4 regions of the Neobacillus sp. PS2-9 genome follow, and region 1 is predicted to be linked to each of the others. Evidence: predicted binding sites of a transcription regulator. Region 1 holds the regulator's gene; each other region holds the start of a gene.
The links. Region 1 encodes Rex, which represses fermentation and respiration genes when NADH is low (regulators of the CRP and FNR family bind a similar motif). Its sites were predicted from a motif close to TTGTGAAATATTTCACAA; they were not measured.

Region 1 (3,181 bases):
TTCAATCGTTCCCTTGACCTTTGCTTTACCGTTTATTTTCGTCTGTTCACTTGTCACATTCCCATCCACGGTCCCGAAGCCATTACTTTCAAACTCCACGCAATCAACATCACTGTTAACCGTTCCGAATCCATTCAATATGACCTGGCGGAACGCCCCACCATTTGAAGCACCGAAACCATTGATGACTAAGTCTCCTCTTTCCTTCATATCCATGTATATTCTCCTTTATAATAATTTTGCTTTGATCTCTTCCATACACGACATCAGTGAGAGCTGCACAACCATTTTCGTCCCCAAATCCATATGCATCGCTTCTGCGTTAATGAGCAAGAGACACGATGACACCCCAAGTTTCCTTGTTATGACTAATTCACAGCTTTTTTGTTTGATTAAAGCAGCATGCTCCTTTAACACCTGAAGCAGCATCTTTCCTTCATCTTGATTAATCTCACCAGATTGCAGAAGCTTCTCAAGCACATATACTTCAAGCATCCTAGTAATCGTAAACGTAGGGCTTCCTTTTTCATTCTCAAGGTAAAAATTCATAACAGCAGATGAAACAATGTTACGTTTTACTAGCTCGTCTTTTCCTAGCTGCAAGTCAGAAATATTTGGTGAAAACATGTCTGCCAGTTCATCTAGTGATAAATTTTCTTTCATTGTTTGGATTTTATTGATTCTTTCTAGGATCTTCTCTTTTGGAAAAAAGGTCTCCTGCCCAGTAAAGGTTGATTTACGTATGAACCATTCTTCTGGAATAAGGTCCTTTCGCTTCCATCTATATAACTGTCCATAGGAAATTCTCGCAAATTCTAATAGGTCTTTTTTTGAGATTAACTCCTCACTCATGATAAAAACCCCTTTCTATTTATCAATGTAACATAACACTGTTACGCGTGTAAAGTTATAACTTACAAATTTTTGCAATAAAAACACCTCCTACGATTGAATCATCGTAAGAGGCCTTATTATCATGTTCTATTCCTCTACATCCACTGTTGGATAGTGCTTTAAAAAGTAAACCAATGATTGCAGTTCCACTGCCAGGTCAATATGGTGAACCCGAATCGACCCTGGTACATTTAACCGAGCAGGCGTAAAGTTTAGAATCCCTTTAACTTCCGCTTTTACCAGTCGGTCCGTTATCATTTGCGCAACAGGAGCTGGCACCGTTAAAATAGCCACCTGAATATCACTATTTTCTAATACCTTCTCCAAATCATCCATATGATGAACTGGAACTTCGCGAATCGTTGTACCCATTTTTTCCGGATCGACATCAAACGCGACCTCGATCTTCGTGTTGTTATTTTTTAAAAAGTTATAATTTAAAAAGGCAGTCCCCAAATTACCGACCCCAATTAACGCAACCTTTGTTAATTCATCCTGATCCAGCGTTTTCCGGAAAAAGGTTAACAAATAATTAACATTATAGCCATACCCCTTCTTACCTAATGCCCCAAAATAGGAAAAGTCACGGCGAATCGTTGCCGAGTCTACCTTTACCGCTTCACTTAACTCTGCAGATGAAACTCTTTGTTTGCCGGAAGTATGCAGGTTCTTTAAAAATCGATAATAGAGGGGCAGCCGTTTCGCTGTCGCCTGTGGTATTTTCATCGTTTCGTTACTCATATTCTCCCACACCCCATGAATGGTTTTTTAACTCTTATTTAACCTGTTCATTTCTTCTAAAATCACCGTTTTTACCGCCTGTTTTTTCCACTAAATAGGTTGGCCCAATAACCATCCCTTTATCGACTGCCTTGCACATATCATAAACGGTTAAAGCACAAGTAGATGCAGCTGTGAGCGCTTCCATTTCCACACCTGTATTCCCCTTTGTTTTCACCGCTGCCTCAATATGTAATTGAAAGTTCCCTGTTTGCTCCTCTTCCCATGCAAAAGAAATATTCACACCTGTCAGTGGGATGGGATGACACATAGGAATAATATCCCATGTTTTTTTTGCCGCCATCACGGCTGCAACTTGGGCAACAGCTAGTACATCGCCCTTCTTCATCTCATGATGGGTTATTTTGTAAAAAATCTCTTTACTTACAGTTATGCTAGAATGAGCAAGAGCAGTACGTGCTGTCTCAGGCTTATCGCTGACATCTACCATCTTTGCTCTGCCTTCTTCATTAAAATGCGTAAATTCGGCCATATAAAAAATCCTCCTACCAAAAAATAATACACTATTTTTCCTTTTATGTGTGTGAAACTTTGAACGAATCACTAGATTTTTTAAAAGAACAGCACCTAGAAGAGTCCGAGTTATTGCTGTCATTCCGCTTATACGGTACACTAGTCCTAAGTAATAGAGGTGAATAAAATGATTTTATTGCAAGTAAATCAATTACAAAAATATTATGGTGCTGACCTTATTTTATCGAATATAAAGCTAGAATTACAAACGAGAGACCGTGTGGCCCTAGTTGGCCGTAATGGTGCCGGAAAATCGACCTTATTAAAGATTATTGCCGGACATTTGTCTCATGATGGCGGCGAAATCATCAAACCAAAAGAAGTAACCATTGGGTACTTAGCTCAAAACACAGGATTAGAATCCAAATTGACCATTTGGGACGAAATGTTAACCGTATTTGAACCCCTTCAAATCATGGAAAAATCGCTCCGCAAACTGGAAGAGCAAATGGCCGAGCCTTCTGTGTTTGAAGACCCAAGCAAGTACGAACGGGTGCTGAAAGAATATGATACCCTCCAGGTACAATTCAAGGAACAGGGCGGATACCAGTTTGAAGCTGACATTCGCTCGGTTCTACACGGTTTAAATTTCCAGGATCATTCTCTCATGATTGCTAGTTTAAGCGGTGGTCAAAAAACCCGCCTTGCTTTGGGGAAATTACTGCTAACAAAACCTGATATTTTAATATTGGACGAGCCTACCAACCATCTGGATATTGATACCCTTTCATGGCTGGAGCAATATTTGCAGGGGTATGATGGCGCGATCTTAATCGTCTCTCATGACCGCTACTTCTTAGATAAAGTCGTGAATCAGGTCTATGAAGTATCCCGCAAGCAAATCCAACGTTTTCCGGGTAACTATAGTTCTTACCTTGAACAAAAAGCGGCCAATTATGAGCGCAATTTGAAGGTTTATGAAAAACAACAGCAAGAGGTCGCTAATTTACAGGATTTTATCCAACGGAATCTA
Region 2 (3,181 bases), 990 kb from region 1:
CAATCATGGGATAGAATGATACTAATGAATCCTTAATAAAAATTGACAGGTATAAAATATGTTACTTGAGGTGAAACGGATGACAATGACAACGCCAATGAAACCCACTCATTCCATAGAGATAAAAGAATTACTTCGATTTGCTGACCGGAAATTTAGAAGTGAAAGAGGAAGCTTCTTATTTCAGGAAGGGATGAAAGCAGAGGAACTTTACATTATCATTTCTGGAAAAGTTCAAATCAGCAAAATAACATCAGATGGACGTGAACTATCTTTAAGAATTTGCGGTACAAATGATATTTGTGGTGAATTGACACTCTTTACAGATAATCCTAGGTACTTATTAAGTGCAAAGGTACTAGAAGAAGGAGAAATTGTAGCCATTAAAAAAGATGTGATTGAAAGTGAAATTTTTCAAAATAGTAAGCTTGCTTTTGAATTCATGAAATGGATGAGCGATCATTTCCGAAAAACACAAACAAAATTTCGTGACCTTGTGTTAAATGGAAAACGCGGCGCGCTTTTTTCTACTTTAATTCGAATGACTAATAGCTACGGTATTCAAAAAGATAATGAAATTTTAATTGACCTGCCTCTAACTAATCAAGAGCTCGCCAATTTCTGTGGGACTTCTCGAGAAAGTACAAATCGGATCCTCAGTGACTTAAAGAAAGATAAAATTATTTCTATAAAACGAGGTAAAATATCTATTTTAGATCTTCAATATTTAAAAGACGAGATCGGTTGCGAAAATTGTTCTGCCGTCTATTGCAATATTGAATAGCTGTTATGGAAGAGGCTGACTTTTAAGGTCAGCCTCTTCTTTTTTATCTTGATTATTTTTGGACCTGTTTTTCCCGTAGTGCTTTTGGAATATAAACACAGAACGGTTCACTTTCAAGATAATCACCCGTCATAGCATAAGCTCTTGACCTTGAACCTCCACATACATGGCGGAATTCACAGACCCCACATTTTCCTTTATAAAGATCAGGATTCCGTAGTGATTTGAAAATAGGTGACTCACGGTAAATTTCTGCTAATGGCTGCTCCCTTACATTCCCTGCCTTAACTGGTAAAAGTCCACTCGGGTAAACATCTCCAATATGCGATATGAAAACAAATCCATTTCCATCATTTACGCCTTTTGGTGCTCGACCTAAACCATCGATTGAGCCTGTTAATCCCTGCTCTGTTAATGCACTTAGATAATCTATCTCTGCTGTTTGTTCCTTAGCCTCACGCATCTTTTGCTGAATAACCACTCGACGATAATGCTGTGCTGCTGTTGTTTTTATATCAAAAGAAACACGTTTACTTAAATCATAAAGCCATCTGAACACTCTTTCATGTTCAACGGGAGAGATCATATCTGATTCTTGTCCTCTTCCTGTTGGCACAAGGAAAAAGACACTCCATAATACACAATTGAGTTCTTCAACCATTTTTGCCATTTCATCCAGATAATTTATATTATAGCGAGATATTACGGTATTGATTTGGATAGGGATCTCCAACTCATGAAGATATTTAATTCTTTCCATTGTAAGATCGAATGACCCAGCCGTTCCACGGAAATGATCATGTACCTCTGCTGTTGGCCCATCAATACTAAATGCCCAGCGAGATAGTCCGACATCTTTTGCTTTTTCAATGGCTTCTTTGGTCACGTTAGGAGTGGCACTAGGCGTCATTGAGACACGTACGCCTTTTTCCACTGCATATTTAGCAATATCAAAAACATCCTCCCTCATTAAGGGATCTCCCCCCGTAAAAACGAGCATCGGATTATTCATTTCATATATCTGATCTATTAACTGTTTGCCTTCCTCAAAGGAAAGCTCACGAGGATCTCTTCTATATTGTGCTTCGGCACGACAGTGCAAACACTTTAACTGACATGCACGTGTAAGTTCCCAAATAACGATAAATGGATCTTTATTAAAATCTCGGCTAAAAGCCATATGAAACGCCCCCTAAAAACAGCTATTTCAACTCAAACAGCCTTAATAATCTGTATTATAAAGGTGTTTATAGTCAAAAAAAGTGAACTAACTCACAGACTGAACGATATATATGGACGTTTTGTGAAAACTCTAAAAGAAAAAACAGTGGATGAAACTCCACTGCTTTTAAAGGTTATATTATATTAAATTACCACTTATATTTAGCGAATGCCTAAGGCAATTTTCGCATAGCGTGACATCATTTCTTTATTCCAAGGCGGATTCCAAACAATATTTACTTCTACATCCTTGACTTCAGGAATATCTGCAAGTGCTCTTTTTACTTGATCAACAATTGTTCCAGCCAAAGGGCAGCCCATTGAAGTTAATGTCATATCAATAGTGACCTTTCCTTCATCATCCATTTCTGTTTTATATACTAATCCTAAATTAACAATATCTACACCTAGTTCTGGGTCAATGACTAACTCCAGTGCACCCATAATATTCTCTCTTAAATCCTCATTCATTTCCTTCCGCTCCTTTAAATGGTACGATTTATTACAGTATTTACTTTTATATAAAAAGTATATCGGTTTTTATCCAATCTTGGTGTGAAATTTTTTACAGGTTGGATATATAATTGTTAACATAGTAAATATAGAAATAACAGTCCAATGTTTTGAAACTCATTAAATGTAGTGTATCATGCAGTTCATTTTTTTACTAAAAGTATGCATTTATTTGAGAATTCATATTATAAAGGAGTCCATATGGCCGAGAGACATTTAATCGCATTAGATTTAGATGGAACATTACTTAAAGATGATAAAACCATCTCTTTAAAAACGAAGGAAATAATAAATAAAGCAAGGGATGAAGGTCATGTCGTTATGATTGCAACTGGCCGCCCTTTTCGTTCAAGTGAAATGTATTATCGTGAGTTAAATTTGGACACGCCCATTGTTAATTTTAACGGAGCGTTTATGCATCATCCACGAAATCCTAATTGGGGATTTTATCACGAACCACTTGATGTTAAGGTCGCAAAAGACATTGTTGAAGCTTGCAGAAGCTTTCATTTCCATAACATCATTGCAGAAGTAATCGATGACGTTTATTTTCACTATCATGATGAAAAGCTTTTAGACATTTTTAGCTTCGGTAATCCAAAGATAACTACTGGTGACCTTGCTGAGTACTTACAAGATTCCCCTACCAGTATGTTAATCCAT
Region 3 (3,181 bases), 1.9 Mb from region 1:
AGCTTTATGCTGGGGTCATTATGGCCAAAGATAAATCCAAGTAAGGTTTTAATTTCAAGGGCTGGGCAAGCATCTATTGCTTTTTGTATAAGAAACTTACCGAGTTTCTTTCCACGAAAATCCTGATGAATATATATACTGATTTCAGCTGTTCCATTATAGGCTGGTCTGCCATAAAACGACTGATAACTTACCCATCCGCAAATTAATCCTTGACTTTCGACTACCCAAAGTGGACGAAAGGAAGGGGAGTGCTCGTGAAACCATTGGGTCCGGCTTTCAACAGTTACTGGCTCAAGGTCAGCGGTAACCATTCTCCCAGCGATGGTTGAATTGTATATGTCAACGATAATCGGTAAATCAGTTATTTCTGCGTCTCTTATTGTGAAAGCATCGTACATACTCTAGTCCACTCCATTAGATAATAATTTAATTAGATTTTATGATATCCTTCTAAACATACATTTTCAATCATAATTTTTCGTTTATTTCATATTAAAAGAAAAAAGCTGACTCATTGTGTTGAGTCAGCCTTCTTCTTGATGGAGGCAGCGATCTGTGTCACCCCATCATTCGTTTCGATGCCATTACACTTACCAACGGTGTGCTTTGGCATTACTCCTTAAGATGATTGTGTTTTGCGTCACCTGTGTTTGCCCATTCACCTGAGATTTCTGGCGTTTTGGCCTTGTAAACGTGTGGTGAAAAAGCTCTGAGTGTGGATCCAAATGATCTCTGTAGCTCATCTAAAATCACCTCATCATAGGATTTGAAACGATGATATTCGCTATGGAACATCATTATTATTATTTGTAAAATCAACAGAAATTACTCACTTATTTAAATATCAGTGATGCATGAAAAAAGATGGAATGGTTTATTCTAATGAAGCAGAACGAACTATCTAATAATTAATTAAGATTGTTTGACGGACTTTCTTTGATTTCAGTGGATGAAGGACAAAATTTGGTCTGAGCACAAAGATTTTGTCTTTCGTACGGGTGATGAAGGACAAAATTCGATTTGAACACAAAGATTTTGTCTTTCATACGGTTGATGAAGGACAAAGTTCGATTTGAATACAAAGGTTTTGTCTTTCATACGGTTGATGAAGGACAAAGTTCGATTTGAATACAAAGATTTTGTCTTTCATACGGTTGATGAAGGACAAAATGCGATTTGAATACAAAGGTTTTGTCTTTCATACGGTTGATGAAGGACAAAATTCGATTTGAACACAAAGATTTTGTCTTTCATACGGTTGATGAAGGACAAAATTTGATTTGAACACAAAGATTTTGTCTTTCATACGATTGATGAAGGACAAAATTTGATTTGAATACAAAGGTTTTGTCCTTCATAAGGTGGATGAAGGACAGGACAAGCTTGAAATGCCGTAGGTTTGTCTTTCACCAAGACTCAAGCACAAAATAGATCAAATGAAACCGCTTCAAAAACATTAATAAAGTGTTCACATGTATTGTCATAAAATTGAGGTACAATGAATACGTAAAATAGTTTGTGAGATTATTCACGTAACTAAAATAACAGCACGGTAAACAAAAAAAGAGGCGAACAAATGATGGCACATCTATCAATAAGCGCACTTCTCATACGATTCCTTTTGGGTGGTTTAGCAGTTGTTGCTTGTACAGTGGTAGCAAAAAAATTGGGAGAAAAAGCAGGAGGAATTTTTGCAGCCTTTCCTGCGGTGTATCTTGCGGCATTATTAACAATAGGACTTGATTTTCATGGTGCGCAGCTGATTTCACATTCGATTATGTTATCAAGGGGAGCCATCTTTGGAATGGCAATCAACATCATAGTTGCTCTTATCGCAGGCTATCTTTTACCGAAAGTAGGCTGGAAACGGGGCATCCTTCAATCCATGGCTTTCTGGTTTACTATTTCAATAGTAGTTGTCATTATTACATCTCATTAAACGAAAAAGGTGACAAACATGAATAAACAGGACTTATTTATTCGATTCCTACTCGGTGGAACTGCGGTTTCACTAAGTTATTTAATTACAATCATTTCTCCGTGGAAAATGCTTGCTGGAATTTTTGCAGCTTTTCCTGCCGTAATGCTAACAGCGGTTATCATGGTCGGCATTGCTTCCGGTACAAAGAAAGCAACCAATATTGCCCGAGGGTCTGTATATGGAATGATGGGCGGAATTATTTGCGTGATTACAGTCCTCCTTACCTTGCAATCCACTAGTAATTGGCTCTTAAGTATTACCATAGGATTGCTATCATGGCTAACAAGCTCTATTGCGATCTCTACATTAAGAGAACGTATGGCAATAAAAAAAGCCGTCCACCACATATAATTTGTTAAAAAAATCCTTTAGCGGAATTAGAGCTGAAGGATTTTTTTAACAAGTTTCATCACTTTTAACTTGTATTATCTGAAATTTCGGAATAAAATAAAATTAACATACCAACCGGTAGGTATGTTTTCGGATAACCTATCATATACTTTCTAAGAAGAAAACTAGAATAAAAGAATAGAATGGAGTGAAGGAAATGCATTTACGTTTGACCGACGAGCAAAAAATGGTGCAGAAAACAATTAGGAGATTTGTTGAAAAAGAACTCATTCCACTTGAAAACGATGTATTAAGAAACGAACGAGAAGGAAAGCCTAGTCTCCCGCCAGGAAAATTAAAAGAGCTTCAATTAAAGGCAAAGGAAGCAGGCTTCTGGGGAATTAACACACCTGAAGAATACGGCGGAGCTGATTTAGGGCAAATGATGATGGCCATTGTGTTGATGGAAGTGTCGAAGACCTTTGTTCCATTCCAATTTGGCGGCTCAGCAGATAATATTCTTTACTATGGAAATGAAGAACAAAAACAAAAATATTTAATTCCAACTATCAATGGGGAGAAAAAATCCTGCTTTGCTATGACTGAACCTGGTGCAGGCTCTGATACGCAAAATATCAAAATGACAGCGGTCAAGGACGGAAATGAATGGGTATTGAATGGTGAAAAAACATTTATTACAGGTGGTAATGAAGCCGACTTCGTTATGGTTATCGCCATTACAGATAAAGAAAGGCATCAAGAAACACGTGGACGAGAAGGTGTGACCTGCTTTATTGCCGACCGCGATATGGGCTGGAAATCGGAGTATATACATACGATGGGAGAATGGGGTCCAGCCGGCTTAGT
Region 4 (3,181 bases), 2.5 Mb from region 1:
GGAACGACACTGATTGATTTTATTTTCAATCCAGGAGATTATGCATTCAATAATATTAAATGGGAGGACTTTCTTAAGCTGTTTTTCTTTGTTTTAATCTTAACACCTATGCAAACAACAGCGGAAGAGGTGTTTTTTAGGGGCTACCTAATGCAGTGGTTTGGTCGAAAGATTAATCATTCACTATTATTATCAATCATTGTAGGTTCTATTTTTGGTATGCTTCATTTCAGTAACCCGGAAATGAATTATTCAGCATTTTTTGTGGGTAGTGATTATGTACTTTCTGGAATAGTGTGGTGTTACATTACTGCAAAAACAAATAGCGCAGAAATAACGATTGGTGCCCATGCGGCAAATAATATGTTTCTTGGTTGGTTTTTAACCATGGATGATGCAGTCTTTGGGAAAATTCCTTCCTTATTTGTAGTAAGTGATATCAATCCACAGATCTCCTTGTTATGGACTATTATTACTTTATCCGTCTTTACGTTCTTTGCAATTAAAAAATTTGGAAAAAACTATAGAATTTAATTTCTATTTGGAAAAGTATTGAGAGAACTAATCATTTCCCAAAAAGAAGAGCTGACTAGAAACAGTCAGCTCTTCTCTTTGGTTATATAGTTACTACGAGTCAGTTATCCGCGTCTTCCGCCTCGGCCGCCACGCTTTGTTTCTGTGTTGCGTTTAAGTGAAGATAAATTTTCTTCACTAGACTTTAAAAACTTAACCATTTTATCTTCAAATGATTCTTTAGGTTTGAAATTGCTTTTTGGACGAAAATCTTTAGAACGGTTGTCAGATCTCCCTTGCCTTGCTGGGCGTTGTGAGTAAGAAGAGGTTTGACTTTCCGGTCTATCGATTGCTTTTTTAATGGATAAGGCAGTTTTTCCGTCTTTCTCACTAATTACCTTTACTTCAACCATGTCGCCTACTTTAAGGTGGTCATTAATATCCTTAACATAGCTTTCCGCAACTTCACTTATATGCACAAGACCCGTTGTACCGCCAGGCAATTCTACGAATGCTCCAAAATTAGTGATTCCTGTTACTTTTCCTTGTACTTTGCTGCCTATTTCAACTGACATAGAAATATATTTCCCCCTCAATAATGTTAAAACCACTTCATTATAACAAATATTTCACAGGAATAAAATCTTTTTGCTGATTTAGAAAAAATATCGAAAACGTTTAATAATTGTTAAAGAAACGTTCACTGGAATAAGGATTAAAGTGCGATAAAATAAAAGTATGTTAAGAACATCACAAATAAAAGAATTTTATTAAAAAAGGAGTAACACCTTATGGCCTATAGTAAACCAGATCAAATTATGGAAATAACCATAGAGAATGGTACGAAGAAAACTAAAAACTCTCCATTGCAGACGTTAATTTTAGGTTTTGAAGCAGGTGCATTTATTGCGCTGGGATATTTACTTTGCATACGTGTGACAGCAAGCTTATCAATCAATTTGGAAGGATTAAGCAGCTTGATTGGCGCATCTGTATTTCCTATTGGATTAATTCTTACTTTACTTGCAGGAGGCGAGTTATTAACAGGTAATATGATGGCTGTGCCGCTTGCAAGGATGGCAAGAAAGGTTTCTACTAGTAAGGTCATTATAAATTGGTTTCTTGTGACAATTAGTAACTTTCTAGGAGCTATTTTTGTCGCCTATTTCTTTGGTCATTTAGTAGGTCTAACTGAAACTGGTCCATTTTTAGAAAAAACGGTTAGTATTGCAGAGCATAAACTTGAAGCATCATTTCTCCAAGCCTTTGTTTCAGGTATAGGTTGTAACTGGTTGGTTGCTTCCGCGGTCTGGCTTTCGTATGGAGCCAACGATATGACAGGGAAAATAGTTGGGATTTGGTTTCCAACGATGGCTTTTGTGGCAATTGGGTTTCAACACGTAGTAGCCAATATGTTTGTCATTCCTGCTGCGATTTTTGCAGGTCATTTTTCTTGGACGCAGTATATTAACAATTTTGTTCCGGTTCTCTTAGGTAATGCAGTAGGAGGATCCGTGTTTATTGCAATGGCTTATTGGCATGCATATAGCAAAAAAGATGTACCATATCAAGAGCCAAAGATTGTTCAATCTATAATGAAAACGGGTATTAGATAGATTTTAGTATTCGAATTTAAAACTACTGTATAAAAATACCCTAAAAAAGGTTCCTATCTCTAGGATCCTTTTTTAATTCCGTCAACATTCGGACAAAAACAGCCATATTGCGTACTATTTCTTTAAGAGGGTGTCGATAAAATAATAAGTACTTTTCACAGAGATGTAACATGTAAGCCGCTTAAATGGAAAAATCAGGTGATAATAGGAGTATAAACACAAATACAAAACCAATGGAAGGAGGAGAACAATGAATAAACCAAATTGGATAGCCATGCTGTTAGCGGGAGGTAGGGGGACAAGACTTAATCTACTTACAAAAACGATCGTAAAGCCAGCTGTGCCGTTTGGTGGTAAATATCGTATCATTGACTTTGCCTTAAGTAATTGCAAAAACTCAGGGATAGAAACTGTAGGGATTTTAACTCAATATAAGCCCCTGGTATTACATTCGCATATTGGTCAATGTAATCAATGGAAGCTTGCAGACAGATATGGTGGATTAATAATCCTTCCACCATATCAACGGGACGGTTCAGGTGTGGAGTGGTATGAGGGTACGGCACATGCAGTATATCAAAACTTTCAATTCATCGAGCAACACAATCCTGACTATATTCTCATTCTGTCAGCTGACCAAGTTTATAAGATGGATTATAGAGAGATGCTGCAGCATCACATTGAAACAAATGCTGATTGTACCATTGCAGTGATAGAAGTTCCATGGGAAAGTGCACACCAATTCGGTGTACTAGAAATTGATAAGCGGTCAAATAAAATTCTAGCATTTAATGAAAAACCGCAAAAGCCCACTACCAATTTAATATCGATGGGAATATACATTTTTAATTGGCCTATTCTAAAAGACACTTTGATTAAGGAAGAACAAAAGGAATTTACACACAGAGATTTTGGAAAGGATATTATTCCCTCCATGCTGGACGAGGGATTTCATTTGTCATCCTTCTTATTTCAAGGGTACTGGAGAGATGTGGGAACGATTAGAAGCTTTTGGGAGGCAAATTTGGATCTTTTAAATATAGAAACAAATA

Region 2: the regulator Rex is predicted to act here: its motif matches at 2,045-2,062, upstream of RCG25_RS19910 (TIGR04053 family radical SAM/SPASM domain-containing protein).
Region 3: the regulator Rex is predicted to act here: its motif matches at 1,520-1,537, upstream of RCG25_RS15660 (DUF3147 family protein).
Region 4: the regulator Rex is predicted to act here: its motif matches at 1,252-1,269, upstream of RCG25_RS11495 (formate/nitrite transporter family protein).

What each region holds. Positions count from the first base shown of each region.
Region 1 covers NZ_CP133269.1:4,962,414-4,965,594, forward strand. Annotated here, with positions in the region: gene RCG25_RS24725 (polymer-forming cytoskeletal protein) at 1-216, opposite strand, end outside; gene RCG25_RS24730 (YhbD family protein) at 229-852, opposite strand; gene RCG25_RS24735 (redox-sensing transcriptional repressor Rex) at 982-1,635, opposite strand; gene moaC (cyclic pyranopterin monophosphate synthase MoaC) at 1,670-2,167, opposite strand; gene RCG25_RS24745 (ABC-F family ATP-binding cassette domain-containing protein) at 2,336-3,181, shown strand, end outside.
Region 2 covers NZ_CP133269.1:3,968,551-3,971,731, forward strand. Annotated here, with positions in the region: gene RCG25_RS19905 (Crp/Fnr family transcriptional regulator) at 86-784, shown strand; gene RCG25_RS19910 (TIGR04053 family radical SAM/SPASM domain-containing protein) at 837-1,964, opposite strand; gene RCG25_RS19915 (metal-sulfur cluster assembly factor) at 2,168-2,476, opposite strand; gene RCG25_RS19920 (Cof-type HAD-IIB family hydrolase) at 2,720-3,181, shown strand, end outside.
Region 3 covers NZ_CP133269.1:3,091,045-3,094,225, reverse strand. Annotated here, with positions in the region: gene RCG25_RS15670 (GNAT family N-acetyltransferase) at 1-401, opposite strand, end outside; gene RCG25_RS15665 (YpzG family protein) at 594-746, opposite strand; gene RCG25_RS15660 (DUF3147 family protein) at 1,580-1,942, shown strand; gene RCG25_RS15655 (DUF3147 family protein) at 1,961-2,335, shown strand; gene RCG25_RS15650 (acyl-CoA dehydrogenase family protein) at 2,532-3,181, shown strand, end outside.
Region 4 covers NZ_CP133269.1:2,283,459-2,286,639, forward strand. Annotated here, with positions in the region: gene RCG25_RS11485 (CPBP family intramembrane glutamic endopeptidase) at 1-534, shown strand, start outside; gene RCG25_RS11490 (S1 domain-containing RNA-binding protein) at 639-1,088, opposite strand; gene RCG25_RS11495 (formate/nitrite transporter family protein) at 1,305-2,129, shown strand; gene RCG25_RS11500 (glucose-1-phosphate adenylyltransferase) at 2,380-3,181, shown strand, end outside.